One region of the Microlunatus capsulatus genome, then DNA from elsewhere that is predicted to be linked to it. Evidence: predicted binding sites of a transcription regulator. Region 1 holds the regulator's gene; each other region holds the start of a gene.
What was found. The regulator LexA, encoded in region 1, represses DNA repair genes until DNA is damaged. The targets are predictions, from matches to a motif close to TCGAACANNTGTTCGA.

Region 1 (3,875 bases):
GCCTCGAAGTCGTCGACGGAGCGGAACTGCCGGTAGACGCTGGCGAAGCGCAGGTAGGCCACCTGGTCGAGGTCGCGGAGCGGGCCGAGGATGGCGACGCCGACCTCGTCGGCCGGCACCTCCGGCGAACCGCAGGCGCGCAGGGCGTCCTCGACCACCTGGCCGAGCCGGGCGAGCTGGTCCTCGGTGACGGGACGGCCCTTGCAGGCCTTCCGGACGCCGCCGATCACCTTCTCCCGGGCGAACGGCTCGACGACGCCGCTGCGCTTGACCACCACGAGCTGCATCTGCTCGACGGTGGTGAAGCGGCGCTCGCAGGACGGGCACTGGCGACGACGGCGGATGCTCGAGCCGTCCTCGGCGGTGCGCGAGTCCAGGACCTTGGAGTCGTGGTGACGGCAGTAGGGGCAGAACACGTGCGACTCCTCCCGGGGGCCTCCGCGGGCTGTCCTGGGGACAACCCTGTGCAGAGCGTGTGGACCGTGCTGTGGATCGATGTGGACGACCAACCACTACCTGTGGAGGAAGAACACCGGTGTAACTACTAGATGTAGAGAGCGTACGTCCGCTCGTCGTCGACTGCAAGAGCCAGTCCCCCGGGCGTGGCGCCCTGTCCACGAGCGGTCCGGGGCGCTGCCGCGCACGTCCGGAGGGCGTGCGGGAGCCGCCGCCGACGACGGGAGGGGTGGGGTGGGGCCGGGGAGGAACCGGTGACGGCGCCCGCCCAGGTCAGAGCAGGTTGCGCAGCACCACGAAGGCGGCCGCGGCCACGAGACCGAGGACGAGCCACCGGGTCGGGTGGACCCGAGCGACGCGGGTGGCCACCCGTGCGGGCAGCCGGACGGCCGGGCCGCCCAGGGCCTCCAGCGTCCACAGCACCCCCAGCACGGAGACGACCACCAGGCCCACCAGGACGACCGGGTTGTAGAGGAAGGCGGCGACGAGGTCGCCGTGCAGCAGGGCGCTGCCGAGCCGGGTTCCGCCGCAGAGGGGGCACTCCCAGCCGGTCGCCATCAGGAAGGGGCACGGGAGCCCCAGGCCGGTCGCCGCGTAGACGCCGCTGACGCCGACGCCGAAGACCGCCGTGCCGGCGAGGTAGCCCAGTCCGCGGGTGGCGCGGAAGGTCGGGGCCGACGACGGGGTGCTCACGGGGCCATTCTGCCCGCCGCCGGGGCCGGACGGGTCGTCATCGACCGGGCGGGCGGTGGGGAGCTCAGGGCTGGACGAGGACCGTCTGGCCGACGTCGGCGTAGCGCTCGCCGGTGACGCGCAGGGCGGTCAGGCCGACCACGGTGAGGGCGGCGGTGACGACCAACAGGCCGGTTACCAGCACCAGGGCGATCCCCCGCTCGGTGAGCCGCCAGCCAGGGGCGGCGGCCACGGAGACCGCAGGCGCCACGACGGCGCAGGACTGCGGCCGCGGCACCCGGGTGCCGCCGGCGAGCGGACGGTCGGGCCGGGCCTGCGGACCGGTCCCCCGGCCCGTGCGACGGCGGGGCCGGCCCGGTGCCCGGGTGGGCGCGGCGGTCCGGGCCGTGCTGCGGGAGCCGGTCGCGGTGGTGCCGAGCGGTGCCTCGAGGGTGGTGACGTCCATGGTCGAGCTCCTCAGGAGATGTCGAACAGACGTTCGATAGAACGTGTGTTTGATTTGTACCGCACGGGGCGGCGGCTGCCAAGCACATTCGAAAGCGTGTTCGACCCGAGGTCGAGGGTCGCCGCTCCGGAGGTGCTCATGTCCTCACCCCACCAGGGACCACTGACAGTTCTCGGCGCCGAGCCCGGCGCCCGCCTGCAGGACGCGGGCGCGACACGCTCGAACAGGTGTTTGATTTCACCCGGGGGCTTCCCTAGATTCAGCCGCATGGCAGACCGTGACGACCCCACCTCCCCGACCGGGCCCGCACCCGCCCCCCGGACGCGCAAGCGCGGACGGCCCAGCGCGGCCGAGGTCGAGGCCCAGCTGGGGACCAGCGGGACGGTCCGCTCGCTGCCCGACGGCCCGGCCGACGCGCACGGCCTGACCCCGCGCCAGCGCCGCGTCCTCGAGGTCATCAAGGAGGCGGTGGACAGCCGCGGCTACCCGCCGAGCATCCGGGAGATGGGCGAGGCCGTGGGCCTGGCCAGCTCCTCGAGCGTCGCCCACCAGCTGAAGACCCTGGAGCAGAAGGGCTTCCTGCGCCGCGACCCGAACCGGCCGCGGGCGCTCGAGGTGCTGCTGCCGGGCGAGGGCGACGCCCGCCCGGTCGCGCCGGCGGTGGCCGACACGCCCCGGCCCCCCGTGCTGGCCGAGGTGGAGACCGACGACACCGGCCGCGGCGACGCCTACCCCGCCCCCGTGCACGTCCCGGTCCTGGGCCGGATCGCGGCCGGCGGGCCGATCCTGGCCGAGGAGCGGATCGAGGACGTGTTCGCCCTGCCGCACCAGCTCGTGGGCCAGGGCACGATGTTCCTGCTCGAGGTGCGCGGCGACTCGATGATCGAGGCCGCCATCTGCGACCGCGACTGGGTGGTCGTGCGGCAGCAGCCGACGGCGGAGAACGGGGACATCGTCGCCGCGCTGCTCAACGACGAGGCGACCGTCAAGACGTTCAAGCGGCGCGACGGCCAGGTCTGGCTGATGCCGCACAACCCGGCCTACGACCCGATCGACGGCAACCACGCCTCGATCCTGGGCAAGGTCGTCGCCGTCCTCCGCAAGGTCTGACGCGCGGGCGTCCGGCCGGCCCTCAGGCCTGGCCGGACAGCCTCCGCAGCGCCTGCACCACCGTCTCCCGGTCGCTCGTCTGCCACATCGGCGGCATGGAGGCGCGCAGGAAGCTGCCGTAGCGGGCGGTCGCCAGCCGCGGGTCGAGCACGGCCACGACGCCCTTGTCGTCGGTCCGGCGGATCAGCCGGCCGGCGCCCTGGGCCAGCAGCAGCGCGGCGTGCGTCGCCGCGACGCTCATGAACCCGTTGCCCCCGGCCTCGGCGACCGCCCGCTGGCGCGCCAGCGTCAGCGGCTCGTCGGGGCGCGGGAACGGTACCCGGTCGATGATCACGAGGGAGCACGTCGGCCCGGGCACGTCGATCCCCTGCCACAGCGAGAGCGTGCCGAACAGGCTCGTCTGCTCCTCGGCCACGAACCGGCGGGTGAGCTCGGAGAGCTGGGCGTCGCCCTGGCACAGCACCGTCTGCTTGGGCAGCTGCTTGCGCACGTGCACCGCGGCGGCCTCGGCGGCGCGCCGGGACGAGAACAGGCCCAGGGTGCGCCCGCCCGCCGCCCAGACCAGCTCGGCGATCTCGGTCAGCACCTCGGCCGGCATCCCGTCGCGGCCCGGGGCCGGCATCGAGCGGGTGAGGTAGAGGATGCCCTGGCGCCCGTAGTCGAACGGCGACCCCACGTCGAGCCCGCGCCAGCGCACCGGGGCGTCGTCGTCGGCCGTCGCGCCGTCGGTGTCGGCGACCGAGCTCGCGGGCTCGTCGGCGCTGTCGTCGCGCTCGGAGGGCCGCAGCCCGACGCTGCCCGCCATCTGGGTGAACTCGCCCCCGAGCTTGAGGGTGGCGGAGGTGAGGACGGTGGTCGCCTCCCCGAAGACGGCGCTGCGCATCAGCCCCGCGACGCTGAGCGGGGCCACCCGGGCGGCGCGGCCCATCCGCTCGGAGTCGCTCACCCAGACGACGTCGGTCGCGTGCAGGGCGGCCATCCGCTCGGCGACGTCGAAGACCTCCTTGACCGCTGCCGCGGCCTGCCGGCGCTCGCCGTCGGACTTGTCGTCCCCGCCGCTCAGCTTGCTGACGGCGGTGCGCGCGGCGTCGCGGACGACGCCGCAGCCCTCGACGAAGCCGGAGGCGGCGTCCTCGACCCGCTCCAGCGGCGCGCCCTCGAGCGCCCCGCG
Region 2 (3,875 bases), 3.7 Mb from region 1:
CTTCTTCTGGGGCCGCAGGATGAGGAAGTAGAACGCGAACACCATCAGGGCGATCATGATCAGGGTCGTGTAGTTCTGCATGGCTCCAGCATCCGTCGGGGCACCCGGCACGCGGGCTGCGCACCGGTCGGGGTGGGTCGGGTCGTGAGGCCGACCGAGGGTCGGGTCGAGCGGGTCGGCGCGCGCGCCGACCGACGTACTCTACCCACTCGGCGCCCCCGAGCGCCCTAGCCGAACAGGTCGGGAGCGGTGTCGGGGCCCGTGACCCCGCCGGGGACGGCCAGCCCGAGGTGCCGCCAGGCCGCCGGGGTCGCCACCCGGCCGCGCGGGGTCCGCATGAGGAAGCCCTGTCGGACCAGGAACGGCTCGGCGACCTCCTCGACGGTCTCCCGCTCCTCCCCGACCGAGATGGCGAGCGTCGACAGCCCGACGGGCCCGCCGCCGAAGCGCGTGCACACGGCGCGCAGCACCGCCCGGTCGAGCCGGTCGAGGCCGAGCTCGTCGACCTCGTAGAGCTCCAGGGCCGCCCGGGCCAGGGTCGCGGTGATCCGTCCGTCGGCGCGGACCTGGGCGTAGTCGCGCACCCGCCGGAGCAGCCGGTTCGCGATCCGCGGTGTCCCCCGCGAGCGGCGGGCGATCTCGGCGGCGCCGGCCTGGTCGAGGTGGGCCTCGATCAGCTCCGCCGAGCGGTGCACGATGTGCTCCAGGGCGGGCGTGTCGTAGAAGTCGAGCTGGGCGGTGAACCCGAACCGGTCGCGCAGCGGGCCCGGCAGCAGGCCCGCACGGGTGGTGGCGCCCACCAGGGTGAAGCGCGGGATCTCCAGCGGGATGGCCGTGGCGCCCGGGCCCTTGCCGACGACGACGTCGACCCGGAAGTCCTCCATGGCGAGGTAGAGCATCTCCTCGGCCGGCCGCGACATCCGGTGGATCTCGTCGAGGAAGAAGACCTCGCCCTCGGTGAGGCCGGAGAGGATGGCGGCGAGGTCGCCGGCGTGGGTGATGGCCGGTCCACTGGAGATCCGCAGCGGGGCCCCCATCTCGCCGGCGATGATCATGGCCAGCGTCGTCTTGCCCAGCCCGGGCGGGCCCGACAGCAGCACGTGGTCGGCGACCGCCCCGCGGTGCCGGGCCGCCTCCAGGACGAGGCCCAGCTGGTCGCTGACCCGCGGCTGCCCCTCGAACTCGGCCAGCGAGGTGGGCCGCAGCGCCGACTCGGCCGCCCGCTCGTCGGCGTCGGCGGCGGGCCGGACCAGCGCGCCGAGGTCCTCGGTGCTCACCCGCTCAGCCCCGGGCCAGCGACTGCAGCGCGGCGCGCATCAGCACGGCGACGCTGGTGGCGGGGTCCTCGGCGACCAGCGGCTCGACCTCGGTGCACGCGGCGTCGGCGTCCCGCTCGGACCAGCCGAGCCCGACGAGGCCGCGGGCGACCTGGTCGCGCCAGGCCGGCACGGCGCTCGTGCTCGTGTGCGGCTCGGCCGACAGCCCCACGGCGCCGATCTTGTCCTTGAGCTCGATGACCATCCGCTGCGCGCCCTTGCGGCCGATGCCGGGCACCTTGCAGAGCTGCACGAGGTTCTCACTGGCGATCGCGGACCGCAGCTGGTCCGGCGGCAGCACGGCCAGCGCGGCCTGGGCCAGCTTGGGGCCGACGCCGGTCGCGGTCAGCAGCAGCTCGAAGAGCTCCCGCTCGTCAGCGGTGGCGAAGCCGTACAGCGTGAGCGAGTCCTCGCGGACGACCAGCGAGGTGGCCAGCGCCGCCCGCTGGCCGACGCGGAGGCCGGCGACGGTCCCGGGGCTGCAGAGGGCCAGCACGCCGAGGCCGCCGACCTCGACGACGGCGGAGGTGGGACCGACCTGCAGGACGGTGCCGCTGAGGGAGGCGATCACGAGGCTCCTCGGGACGGGCGGGCCTGGGTGAAGGCCCGGCGTTGGCGGGCGGACGCGACGGCGGCGGCCTGGAGGGCGGCGTCCACCCGGGCGGTGGCCCCACCGCGCCAGACGTGGCAGATGGCCAGGGCCAGGGCGTCGGCGGCGTCGGCGGGCTTGGGGGCGGCGGTGAGCCGCAGGATGCGGGTGACCATGGCGCCGACCTGGTCCTTGCCCGCCCGGCCGGAGCCGGTGATCGAGGCCTTGACCTCGCTCGGGGTGTGCAGGGCGACGGGCAGCCCGTGCCGGGCCGCCACCAGCATGGCGATGCCGGCGGCCTGGGCGGTGCCCATCACCGTCGGGACGTTGTGCTGGGCGAAGACCCGCTCGACGGCGACGGCGTCGGGCCGGTGCTCGCGCACCCAGGCCTCCACCGCCTCCTCGATCTGCACCAGCCGGCGAGCCGTCTCCAGCGTCGCCGGGGTGCGGGTGACGCCGACCGCCACCATGGTGGGCGGGCGCCCGGGGGTGCCGTCGACGACGCCGAGGCCGCAGCGGGTCAGGCCCGGGTCGATGCCCAGCACGCGCACAGCAGCTCCTCGACCGGTCTGGCCCGGTCCCTCGGTCGAACGGGTGTTCGGTTCACCCTACGAGCCGGGGCCGGGCGGGCCGGGACGGCGCGCCGGAGGGCGCGCAGCCGGCGACCGGGGTCAGCTGATCGAAGCGAGGACCTCGTCGGAGGCGTCGAAGTTCGCGTAGACGTTCTGCACGTCGTCGGAGTCCTCGAGGGCGTCGATGATCTTCATGACCTTCTCGACCGTCGGCCCGTCGACCTCCTGGGTGAACTCCGGGACGAAGGAGACCTCGGCGGAGTCGTAGTCCAGGCCGGCCTCCTGCACCGCGGTGCGCACCCGGACGGTGTCGGCCGGGTCGGAGATGATCTCGAAGGTCTCCCCCAGGTCGTTGACCTCCTCGGGGTCGGCGTCCAGCGTCGCCTCGAGGACGTCGTCCTCGGCCAGCGTCTTGTCGCCCTGCTGCTTGGGGACCACGACGACGCCCTTGCGGCTGAACACCCGGGCGGTGGAGCCGGAGTCGGCCATGGTGCCGCCGTTGCGGGTGACCGCGACCCGGACCTCGGAGGCGGAGCGGTTCCGGTTGTCGGTCAGGCACTCGATGAGCATCGCGATGCCGGCCGGGCCGTAGGCCTCGTACATCAGCGTCTCGTAGTCGGCGCCGCCCGACTCGGCCCCGGAGCCGCGCTTGACCGCGCGGTCGATGTTGTCCTTGGGGACGGAGGTCTTCTTGGCTTTCTGGATGGCGTCGAAGAGCGTCGGGTTGCCGTCGACGTCACCGCCGCCGAGGCGCGCGGCGACCTCGATGTTCTTGATCAGCTTGGCGAACGACTTGGCCCGGCGCGCGTCGACGACGGCCTTCTGGTGCTTGGTGGTTGCCCACTTGGAGTGTCCCGACATGCAGGCGATCTTATCCGTCCGTCGCCGCCCCGCTCGGCGCCGACCTGTCAGACCTGAGCTGACCCAGGGGTCAACCCACGTCTGACAACTCGGCACAGGGCGCGGCAGCAAGGCCGCCCACCCGACCACCACCGGCGGGGGCGCCGCAGCCCGGGACCACCACCGGCGGGGGCGCCGCCGAGCGGAGGAGGAGCCGGTGGACACGTTCTTCGTCCACCGGCGACGGCGACGTCGGCGGACCAGAGCCCCCGCCGCGTCCGAGCGGAGCGAGGACAGAATTACCGCGGGATGCGCCACCGCGGCGTCGTCGGCTTGATCTTCCACTCCACCGTCGACCACTGGCTGCGGGCCGCGGCGCGCATCAGCGGGATGTCCGGGCTGACCGCGACGGGGTGCCCGACGGTCTGCAGCATCGGCAGGTCGGCCTGGGAGTCGGCGTAGGCGAAGCTGCGGGTGAGGTCGACGCCGTGCAGCGAGGCGTAGTGCTTGAGCCAGGCGGCGCGGGACTCCCCCACCAGCGGCGGGCGGGCCAGGAAG
Region 3 (3,875 bases), 210 kb from region 1:
GGTCCGGGCCCGGGCCGACGAGGTCCTGCCGGCGGCCCCGCCACCCGCCTGAGGCTCAGCCCTCGACGGCGGCCCGGCGCCGGCGCGCCTGCCGGACGCTGGTGACGACGACGCCCACCAGCAGCACGATCGAGAGGTACCAGGAGTACTGCGCGACGACCTCGACGACGTGCACCGCCGGGGCGCCGATGCTCCAGCCGAGCCAGATGAGCAGCCCGCGGGTGACGGCGGCGCTCAGCACGTCGATCAGCAGGAACTTCCGCAGGCTCATCCCCGCTGCCGCGACCGTGGCGTAGACGACCGCGCCGGGCAGCAGCGGGACGACGTAGCCCAGGGCGATGGCGGCCGGCCCGAACCGCCGCGCGAGCCGCTCCGCCCGGTCGGCGTTGCGGGCGGCGCGGGGCGAGCGGCCCGCGACCATCTCGATCAGGCCGCGGCCCCACAGCCGGCCGGCCCACCAGTAGATCCAGTCGAACTTGACGGCGCCGACCGTGCCCAGCAGCAGGCCCAGCGGCCAGAAGCCGACGCCGGTCGCGGCCAGCGCGCCGATGGTGACCGCCGAGACCCGGGAACCGCCCAGCGCGGCCAGCAGGTACGGGTTGGCGCCCAGCAGCACCGGGCGCAGCGGCAGCAGCACGAGGGCGTAGAGGCCGGTCAGGGAGAAGGCGACCCAGCAGCCCACGTCGGCCCGGCCCGGCCTGCCCTTCCAGGGCATCCGCGGGTCGTCCCACCACTCCCGGGGGGTCTCCTCGCCGTCGGCAGTGGCGTCGGCCTCCGCGGCGTCGGCCGCCCCGGGCTCGGGGGACGGCGGTGCGGTCTCGCGCTCGGGCTCGGGCACGCGCCCACCGTAGCGACCGGCACCAGGGCGCGCTCCGCCCGCGGGCTCAGCCGCGCCGCTGGTAGGCCTCGCGCCAGGACGGGACGACGGGACGCCGGTCGAGCCGCATGCCGGCCTCGGCCGGGGTGCGGTCGGCCTTGACGTTGTTGCAGCGGGTGCAGGCGGCGACGGTGTTGAGCCAGGTGTTCTGCCCGCCGCGGGAGACCGGCAGCAGGTGGTCGACGGTGTCGGCCGCGGTGCCGCAGTAGGCGCAGCGGTGCAGGTCGCGGCGGAGCACCCCGCGCTTGGACCAGGCGGGGTTGCGGGCGTAGAGGAACGTGGTGCGGACGTAGCGGAGGAGCCGCAGCACCACCGGCCACGGGTAGGGGCCGATCGAGTGCCCGTCGCGGGCCTCCTCGACGATGGCGACCTCGCGGACCAGCATCTTGATCGCGTGCTGGACGGAGACGGTGTGCAGCGCGGTGTTGTCGGTGTTGAGCACGATGACCCCGGACAAGCCGCACCTCCTCAGCTCCCCGCCACCCGGGAGCCGGCCCCTCGACCGGCCCGACCAGGGTGCACGAGGACGACGATGTCGTCACCAGGATTATGGCCGCCCGGTCAAGGCCCCGCCGGAGCCCCGTTACCCTGGCCCGGCGGGTCGGGCTCGACCTCCACCTCCGGGTGAGACCGCGGTTGACGTGTTCGAACACGTGTTCGATTATGGACGGGTGACCGCACTCCCCGCCGCCGACCGCATCCAGGAGCTGCAGCAGCGCGTCCAGCGGATGCAGGGGGCCGGGGTCACCCGGACGCTGGACAGCCTGCCCGCGCTCGGCGAGGTGCTGCGGCTGCGCACCGGGGGCGCCTACGCCGTCGACAGCCCCAGCCTCGCCCTGGCCCTGATGGCCGGCCCGTCGCAGGCCGGGGAGTGGTGCGCCGTCGTCGGGGTGCCCGAGCTGGGGCTCGAGGCCGCCGCCGGCTTCGGGGTCGCGCTGGAGCGGACCATCGTCGTGCCCTCGCCCGGCGAGCACTGGCTGAGCGTGACCGCGGGCCTCGCCGACGTCGTCTCGGTGGTGCTGGTGCGGCCCGCGTCCCCGGTCAGCGAGCACCAGGCGGAGCGGCTGCGCGCCCGGCTCCGGCAGAAGGACGCCGCGCTGATCTGCTGGGGCTCCTGGCCGCGCTCGGACGCCACGGTCTCGGTGCTCACCTCCTCCTGGACGGGGCTGGGCCAGGGCCACGGCCACCTGCAGGGCCGCTCGGTGGAGGTGGGGGTCCGCCGGGGCGGGGCGCCCGTGCGGCGGACGTCGCTCTGGCTGCCCGGCGTCGACGCCCGGGTGAGCGCGGCCGGGCCGGCCGTCCAGCGGGCCCCGCTGACCGCGGTGCGGGCGGGCTGAGATGGCGGCGCTGGTGGAGCGGGGGCCGGTCGGGCGCGTGGCCGGGCCGGAGGCGGCCGGGCGGTCGTCGGGCGCGGGGGAGACGGGTCCGGGCGGGCGGCGGGTGATGGTCGTCTGGTGCCCCGACTGGCCGGTGGTGGCGGCGGCCCTGCAGCACGAGCTGTCGCTGGACGCCCCGCTCGCCGTCGTCGAGCGCGGGGAGGTGTTCGCCTGCTCCGCCGCGGCCCGGGCCGAGGGGGTCAAGCGCGGGATGCGACGCCGCGACGCCTCCGCCCGCTGCCCCGAGCTCGTCGTGGTGGACCGGGTCCCCGAGGTGGAGACCCGCAGCTTCGACGCGGTGCTGGCCGCGGTGGAGGAGGTCAGCGCCGGCGTCGCCCCGGTCAAGCCCGGCCTGTGCGCGCTGTCGGTGCCCAGTCGCTTCTACGGCGGCGAGGCGGCGGCCGCGGCGGCCGTGGCCGAGCACCTCGTCGCGCTGGGGGTCTGGGACTGCCGGACGGGGGTGGCCGACGGCATCTTCGCCGCCGAGCAGGCCGCGCGCCGGGCCGCCACCCAGGACTGCACCGTGGTGCCGGCCGGCGGCTCGGCCGCGTTCCTGGCCCCGCTGCCCGTCGGGGCGCTCGAGGACGCCGAGCTGGTCAGCCTGCTGCGCCGGCTGGGGCTGCGGACGCTCGGCGACTTCGCCGCCCTCCCGGCGCGCGACGTGCTGACCCGGTTCGGCTCGTCGGGCGCCCGGCTGCACCGGCTGGCCCGCGGGGTGGACGACCGGGCGGCGGTCTCCCGGCAGGTGCCGCCCGAGCTGGAGCAGCGGGTGGCCTTCGAGCCGCCGCTGGAGACCATCGAGCCGATCACCTTCTCCAGCCGGCGGACCGCCGAGCGGACGGTGACCGAGCTGGCCCGGCACGGCCTGGTCTGCACCGAGGTGCGGGTCGTGGTCACCACCGAGGGCGGCTGGAGCGGCTCGCGGGTCTGGCTGCACGCGCGCTGGTTCAGCACCGCCGACCTGGTGGACCGGCTCTACTGGCAGCTGCAGGGCGACCCGGCGCCCGACCCGGTCTGCGAGGTGCGGTTCGTCCCCGAGACGGTGGAGTCCAGCGCGGACCACGGGGACGGGCTGTGGGGCAGCGCCGCCGACGAGCGGGTGGAGCGCGGGGTCGCGCGGCTGCAGGGGATGCTCGGCCCGGAGGAGGTGCTGGCCCCCGCCGTCCAGGGCGGTCGGGGACCGCGGGAGCGGCAGTCGCTCACGCCGTGGGGGGAGCGCGCCACCTCCTCCCGGCCGGCGGGGCTGCCCTGGCCGGGCTCCATCCCGCCGCCCGCCCCGGCCCGGGTGTTCCCCGAACCCCAGCCCGCCCTGGTCACCGGGACCGACGGGCGCCCGGTCGCGGTGACCGAGCGGGGGCTCGTCACCGGGGACCCGGTGCTGTTCACCGTCGAGCGGATGTCCCCGCCCACCCGGGTGCAGGCGTGGGCCGGGCCGTGGCCGGTCGACGAGCTGTGGTGGGACCCGGCCCAGGCCCGGCGGGTGGCCCGGTTCCAGGTCGTCGGGGTGGACGGCAGCGCGTGGCTGCTGGTCGTCGAGGACGGCCGCTGGTGGTGCGAGGCCCGCTATGACTAGCGGCGGTGCGCGGTGAGCTGGGACAACCCGCCGCTGCCCTGGGCCGAGC

Region 2: a site for LexA is predicted at 2,492-2,507, ahead of ruvC (crossover junction endodeoxyribonuclease RuvC). Genes of this name have one in related genera too.
Region 3: a site for LexA is predicted at 1,523-1,538, ahead of imuA' (DnaE2-dependent mutagenesis accessory factor ImuA'). Genes of this name have one in related genera too.

Annotation. Positions count from the first base shown of each region.
Region 1 covers NZ_JAGIOB010000001.1:4,090,867-4,094,741, reverse strand. Annotated here, with positions in the region: gene nrdR (transcriptional regulator NrdR) at 1-416, opposite strand, end outside; gene JOF54_RS19025 (DUF2752 domain-containing protein) at 730-1,149, opposite strand; gene JOF54_RS21655 (hypothetical protein) at 1,214-1,594, opposite strand; gene lexA (transcriptional repressor LexA) at 1,862-2,704, shown strand; gene JOF54_RS19010 (ATP-dependent DNA helicase) at 2,727-3,875, opposite strand, start outside.
Region 2 covers NZ_JAGIOB010000001.1:423,863-427,737, forward strand. Annotated here, with positions in the region: gene yajC (preprotein translocase subunit YajC) at 1-81, opposite strand, end outside; gene ruvB (Holliday junction branch migration DNA helicase RuvB) at 228-1,277, opposite strand; gene ruvA (Holliday junction branch migration protein RuvA) at 1,282-1,887, opposite strand; gene ruvC (crossover junction endodeoxyribonuclease RuvC) at 1,884-2,447, opposite strand; gene JOF54_RS01995 (YebC/PmpR family DNA-binding transcriptional regulator) at 2,577-3,338, opposite strand; gene JOF54_RS02000 (HAD-IB family hydrolase) at 3,617-3,875, opposite strand, start outside.
Region 3 covers NZ_JAGIOB010000001.1:3,882,848-3,886,722, forward strand. Annotated here, with positions in the region: gene JOF54_RS18040 (multidrug effflux MFS transporter) at 1-52, shown strand, start outside; gene JOF54_RS18045 (DedA family protein) at 56-838, opposite strand; gene JOF54_RS18050 (HNH endonuclease) at 885-1,334, opposite strand; gene imuA' (DnaE2-dependent mutagenesis accessory factor ImuA') at 1,549-2,214, shown strand; gene JOF54_RS18060 (DNA polymerase Y family protein) at 2,216-3,826, shown strand; gene JOF54_RS18065 (error-prone DNA polymerase) at 3,839-3,875, shown strand, end outside.